One region of the Irregularibacter muris genome, then DNA from elsewhere that is predicted to be linked to it. Evidence: a T-box and tRNA genes for the amino acid it is inferred to sense, from the RefSeq annotation. Region 1 holds a T-box; the other holds one or more tRNA genes.
The links. A T-box is a leader RNA that pairs with one kind of tRNA and senses whether it is charged. The one in region 1 lies ahead of alaS (alanine--tRNA ligase), so its partner is inferred to be a tRNA-Ala.

Region 1 (3,429 bases):
TCCTTTAGTCAATTTTGTGCAGAAAAAAGGTGTAGGGAGATTTTATAGTGTTTTATTGGTTTATTTATTATTTATTGGTTTAATTGTGATTTTGGGTTGGAGTGTAATTCCTACAATTGTAGATGAAACCAGCAAGCTGGTGTCTGATTTACCAGATTATGCAGAACAAGTTCAAAAAATTGTTAAGAATTTTAGAGAATCCAGTAAAAACCAATTGCCAGAAAGCATTAATAATATCATAAATCAAAATATAAATCGAATAGAAGATATTGCTATTCATTCTCTACAAAAAATATCCAGTATTGTTATCAATTTTTTTTCCCGATTTCTCAATATTATTATTGTACCTATCTTAGCCTTTTACTTTTTAAAGGATAAAGATGAATTTAAAAGAAGGATAACTTTACTTATTCCTCAAAAATGGAGAACAGAAATACTAGAAATTTCCACGAGTGTAGATAAAGTGTTGGGTAGCTATATTAGAGGACAAATTTTAGTGGCTACCTTTGTAGGGGGCAGTACAGCAATAGGTTTATATTTACTAGACGTTAAATATGCATTGGTAATCGGGCTGATTGCAGGAATTGTAGATGTTATCCCCTATTTTGGTCCTGTCATTGGAGCTGTTCCGGCTATGATTGTGGCTTTTATACAGCAACCTATTAAAGCTCTTTGGGTTTTAATATTAATTGCTATTATTCAGCAATTAGAAAGTGGAATTGTTTCTCCTAAGATTATTGGATCTAGTGTAGGGCTACATCCAGTGGCAATTATACTATCTCTATTCATTGGAGGGAGCTTTTTTGGAGTTGTGGGCATGATATTAGCCGTTCCCTTTACAGCAACCATAAAAGTAATTGGTACCCATTTGATGAATTATATTGTTGATTAGGGGAAAAATATTGACAAATAAAGTGTTCTTATATATAATCAAATCCAACTAAATCATACTAGAAAAAGCAAGGAAGAGAAGGAGTATTTTTACTGAATTCTCCCAGAGAAGAAACCCTCGGCTGAAAGGTTTCCAGATAGGTAAAAAGAAGCAGTCTTGGAGCTTTAAGATTGAAATTACAGTAGGTCTTAACGGAGGGCAACCGTTATTTGCATGAGGGATTGATTTAATTTAAATCAATAACTAGGGTGGTACCGCGAGAATGACTTTTCGTCCCTATTTGGGATGAGAAGTTTTTTTATTGTTATATATATTTTTTTATTTAAAGAGGAGGGTGTAAAATGCAAGCATTAGGTTTAAATGAAATTAGAGAAAGATTTTTGAGTTTTTTCGAGAAAAAACAGCATTTAAGGTTACCTAGCGCACCATTAGTGCCTAGAAATGATAATAGTTTATTATTAATTAACTCAGGAATGGCGCCTCTCAAGCCATACTTTATTGGAGAAGAAAAACCACCAAGTAAAAGAGTGGCTACTTGCCAGAAATGTATAAGAACCCCAGATATTGAAAGGGTAGGAAAAACCGCGAGACATGGAACTTTTTTTGAAATGCTTGGGAATTTTTCCTTTGGAGATTATTTTAAAGATGAGGCTACTCAATGGGCTTGGGAATTTATTACAAAGGAGCTAGAGATACCTGAGGATAGGCTGTGGGTAAGTATATATGAAAATGATGAGGAAACCTTTGATATATGGACTAAAAAAATAGGGGTCTCTCCTGATAAAATTGTAAGATTGGGCAAGGAGGATAATTTTTGGGAAATTGGACTAGGACCTTGTGGACCTTGTTCAGAGCTATATTATGATCGAGGTGAAGAAGCAGGCTGTGGTCAAGAGGATTGTGCTGTAGGCTGTGACTGTGACCGCTTTGTTGAGTTTTGGAATCTAGTATTTACACAATTTGATAAGGACGAGGAAGGCAATTATAATCCTTTGGCTCATCCTAATATTGATACAGGAATGGGTTTAGAACGTATGGCTGCCATTATGCAAGGGGTTGGCTCCCTATTTGAAGTAGATACTATAAGGCATGTATTGGACTATGTATGTTCTTTAGGCAATATTCAATATGGCCAAAATGATGCAGTGGATATGTCTATTAGAGTGATTACCGATCATATAAGAAGCGTTACCTTTATGGTGGGAGATGGAATTTTGCCTAGCAATGAGGGAAGGGGCTATGTACTTAGACGTTTATTGAGACGGGCTGCACGTCATGGCAAACTTTTGGGAATTAAAGAGCCTTTCCTTTATAAAGTATGTCAAAAGGTCATCGAAGTTTCCAAAGATGCTTACAGTGAATTAGGTGAAAAACAAGAGTCTATTGAAAAGATTATTTCTATTGAGGAAGCAAGATTCCAAGAAACTATAGACCAAGGGCTCCATCTATTAAAGGATCTTATCACACAAATGAAGCAAGAGGGAATCAAGGTAATTCCCGGTGCCCAGGCCTTCAGATTATATGATACCTATGGCTTTCCTTTGGATCTAACAAAAGAAATCCTTGAAGAAGAGGGAATGGAAGTTGAGGAAGAGAGTTTTCATGAGGAAATGGAAGGACAAAGGGAAAGAGCTAGAAAGGCAAGGGCAGAAAGTGATATTGTAAGTTGGAAAGAAGACCCTTTTATGCACCTTGATCAGAATATTTCTACAGAGTTTGTTGGCTATAGTCAATTAGAGGTTGAGGGAAAAATCCTAGCAATAGCAAAGCAAGAGGATCTTGTAGATCAGGTTGCCAAGGATGACCAGGTCATTATACTTTTAGATCAAACTTCTTTTTATGCTGAAAGTGGTGGCCAAGCAGGAGATAGGGGCATTATTCAAACAGAAACCGGTATAATCAGGATCGCAGATTGTAAAAAGGGGAATGGTGGAAAAATTCTTCACTTTGGAAAGGTATCCGAAGGAACCCTTGAGGTAGGGCAAATCGTTAAGGCCAAAGTAAATAAAGGATTAAGAATGGACACAGCCAGAAATCATACAACTACCCATATGCTGCACAAGGCTTTAAGAGAAGTATTAGGGGAGCATGTTGAACAAGCCGGTTCCTTGGTGACACCTGATAGGCTGCGTTTTGACTTCCAACACTATGAAGGTGTAACCCAGAGCCAATTGGAGAAAATAGAAGCGAGAGTTAATGAAATAATTTTGGAAAGCTTGCCTGTAGAGGTCCTTGAAACAGATATCACAACGGCAAAGGAAATGGGAGCAACAGCCCTATTTGGAGAAAAATATGGTGAAAAAGTGCGAGTAGTAAAAGTAGGGGACTTCAGTATCGAGCTTTGTGGAGGAACACATTTATCAAATTCTAGTCAGGCTGGTTTGTTTAAAATAACTAGTGAAGGTGGGGTAGCTGCCGGTGTACGTAGAATAGAGGCTTTAACGGGCAAAGGTGCTCTAAAATACTATCAAGATCATGAAACCATTTTAATAGAATCTGCCCATAGGGTGAAAGCTAAGCCTGATTATTTAATAGAT
Region 2 (3,429 bases), on a different contig from region 1:
CCGTGTATTTGTGCAATTCGAGCAGCGATGGAAAGTCCCAACCCTACACCATGTTGTTGTCTGGAACGGGACTTATCCACCATATAGAAGGCCTCGGTAATACGACAAAGCTCCTCTTCGGGAATGCCTCTTCCATTATCAGCAACAGTTATGATATATCGGTCATCTTTAAACTCACCGGAAAGGCGAATATATGTGCTTTCTGCTTTCACTCCATTGTCGATGAGGTTTAGGATGAGCGTTTTTATCAAATCGTATTCCACATAGATATAGGCAGTCTGGGCTATAAACTCCAGTTTCATCTTTTTCTTCTCCATCAGCGGCCCAAGGGTTTTTTCAATATCCTCCAATAATTCATCCGCCATAAATTGTTCCAATACAAAATCCCCTCTTCCCAAAACAATCAACTCTAAAAGCTTAAAAGATAGAGCTTCAAGATGCATTCCTTCGCTTATGATATAAGCAGTGGCTTCTCTCAACTTTTTTCTAGATAAATCCTTTTGATAAATCATATCGGCGTAGCCTATAATTGAAGTAAGGGGAGTTTTGAGTTCATGGGCAAAGTTGGCAACGAAGTCTTCTTTCTGCTGTGCATTCCGTTCCAGTTCATCAATTTTAGTTTCGATGGTTGACGCCATACGATTAAATCCCACACCCAGCACGCCTATTTCGTCCCTAGTGATGACTGTTACCCGTTCGAAATACTTACCCTCTGCGATGCGAACAGTGGCTTGGGTCAGTTTTTTAATAGGACTCATAAGTATGGCAAACAAGCCTAGCATGACAGCTGTACTTATCAGTATAACGACGCCATAAATGGTTTGATAGGCTTTAATTAAATTCTTGCATTCAAGAAAGATCTCATTAATGTTGCGAGCAGTGCACAACATGACTTTTTGATCCCCTTGGATAAAGGAGCCGACAGTTACAAGGAAGTTATTGCCCTCCTCTGTAAGCAGTAAATTATAGTGCACTTCGTTTTCTGCTATGCCTTTGATGTCTTCAATGGTCCATGGAACAGCAGTGTTAGAACGAATCAGACTTTGTGTATTTCGATCATATACACCTACCAAAGTTCCCTCTGGGGCAAGATCTACAATCTGTTGAGAGAGAGCAGACAATGTCTCTCTGGTTAAGGAATCCTTTTCATACGCACCAAGCATAGCAGATTGAAGGTTGAATTTTAAAAGTTGATATTGTTCCAACGCTCTATCTGTCTCACGCTGCAGAGATGCGTTGAAGCTTGTTGAAATAAGATAATATCCAGCAACACCCAAAGATAGCGTTAAAATGGATAAGGTGCATAAAAACACCTTGGAAAATAGCTTCACCTTACACCTCCAATCGGTAACCGATACGAAATACTGTCTTAATATGTTCATTCCAATCAAGTTTGCGGCGAAGTCGCTGTATATGAGAATCCAGAGTTCTTGTTTCTCCGGTAAAGGGTTCCTTCCATACTTTTTCATATAGACGTTCACGGTAAAGAGCCACATTTTTGTTACATACCAGTTCCACTAGCAAATCGAATTCTTTGACAGTCATGTCTATCACCTTTCCATCTTTTGTCACTATACGGGATTCAGTATTGATATCCACACCAAAAATGGATAATTGTTTGTTACTTTTTCCCACACGCCGGAGTATGGCTTCCACTCTTGCAAGAAGCTCCCCAATCTGAAAGGGTTTTACAATATAGTCATCCGCCCCCAATTTCAAACCTTTGACACGGTCCTGAATCCTTCCCTTTGCTGTGATGAAAATAACAGGTATGCCCGTAGGCCGTATATAATCCATTAATTCATAACCATCAACTTTTGGGAGCCAGATGTCTAAAAGAATAAGATCATATACATTTTGCTCAATCAAATTAGCTCCCTCCTCACCGTCAAAAGCACATTGACAATGGTAACCTTCATCGCTCAAGTTGGCATAGATTAAATTCGCAATGGCCTGCTCATCTTCTACAATGAGAATATCTACCACTTTTTATCACCTGCTTTCCAATTTGTTATATCACATAGATGTGTAAAAGTTGCGTCATAATGTCGTGCTTCTAATGCCAACAAGATTATTCATAAGACGAAGGGACATTTCATCTGGCTTCTCTTCTTTAAGAATTTATCACCGATAAAGCGATTAAAATATTCCTTCGGCATGTCTACTGCTAATTATTCTATTTCTTTTGTTAAATGCAGGCAAAACAATAAACCTCCTTGAATTCAAAGAGGTTTTTATGTATTCATAATTATTAAATTCTTATTTGGTGGAGATAAGGGGATTCGAACCCCTGACCTCTTGACTGCCAGTCAAGCGCGCTCCCAGCTGCGCCATACCCCCATATTTTCCTTTTCAACAAGAATTATTATACTATGAATGAATAAATAAATCAATAGATATATTCAACTTTTAGTTGTATAATAATATTATCCGTAGTTTTATAAATGACAGAGTAGGTTTAGGTGCGTTAAGTGCTAGCTGGACGGGAAGTTGCCACTAGACGAAAGATCCCTTGGGATTTGCGATGCCTTTACCGCATTCCGCTGTCACAGAAAGAACTCTTCTTATGTGACGCATGTCGTTTGAATTTAGAGAGGAGGTCTGCGGATGAATAATACACGTAAAATGGTTTTTGTAGGGATACTCATTGCTTTAGATGTTATTTTAACTCGTTTTTTTTCCATTACTACACCTATTGTAAGAGTAGGATTTGGATTTGTGGCTGTATCCTTGGCCGCTATGCTTTATGGTCCCATAATAGGAGGCATAGTCGGTGCTGTAGCAGATTTAATAGGTATGATGCTCTTTCCCCAGGGGTCATATTTTCCTGGCTTTACGGTTAGTGCATTCTTAGGTGGGGTCATATACGGTCTATTTCTGTATAAAAAACCCAAGACTATAATTAATATTGCTCTAACAATTTTGACTATCACCATTATAGTAAACCTTGGCTTAAACACTCTTTGGCTGTCTATGCTCACTGGCAATGCCGTTCTTGCCATCATTACGCCTAGAATTATCAAGCAGATTGTGCTTCTCCCCATCCAGGTCATTACTATTTATATTACATGGCGATATGTAGGGGAAAAGATTGAAAAAAATTATTTCCAATACTAAAAAGAAGACCAATTGGTCTTCTTTTTTCAGCTCCCATAGAGCTTCTCCCTTACTCCGTCAGCAATCTCTTTTCTCCTTTTATTTCCTGGATAGGCTGAATATTTTGAGATACTTCTAAGGTGCCCATGTACTCCCCTTTTTCATCCCGCACAGCAAAGTATCGGATATAGACATACATCTCACCCAATCGGATATAAAATTCTTCGCTATCCTTTTTCCCAGATTTAAAATCGTTTACAATATCTTCCACAACGTGAACACTGGCTGGGGGATGACAGTTAGACACTTCTCTACCAATGACTGATTTGGTTC

Region 2: it encodes a tRNA-Ala, which carries the amino acid that the T-box ahead of alaS (alanine--tRNA ligase) is inferred to sense. The anticodon was not compared.

Annotation. Positions count from the first base shown of each region.
Region 1 covers NZ_JANKAS010000002.1:134,798-138,226, forward strand. The annotation lists gene NSA47_RS02970 (AI-2E family transporter) at 1-892, shown strand, start outside; T-box leader at 954-1,173, shown strand; gene alaS (alanine--tRNA ligase) at 1,234-3,429, shown strand, end outside.
Region 2 covers NZ_JANKAS010000024.1:17,617-21,045, forward strand. The annotation lists gene NSA47_RS15010 (sensor histidine kinase) at 1-1,331, opposite strand, end outside; gene NSA47_RS15015 (response regulator transcription factor) at 1,333-1,986, opposite strand; tRNA gene NSA47_RS15020 (tRNA-Ala) at 2,265-2,340, opposite strand; THF riboswitch at 2,447-2,548, shown strand; gene NSA47_RS15025 (folate family ECF transporter S component) at 2,608-3,117, shown strand; gene NSA47_RS15030 (DUF438 domain-containing protein) at 3,167-3,429, opposite strand, start outside.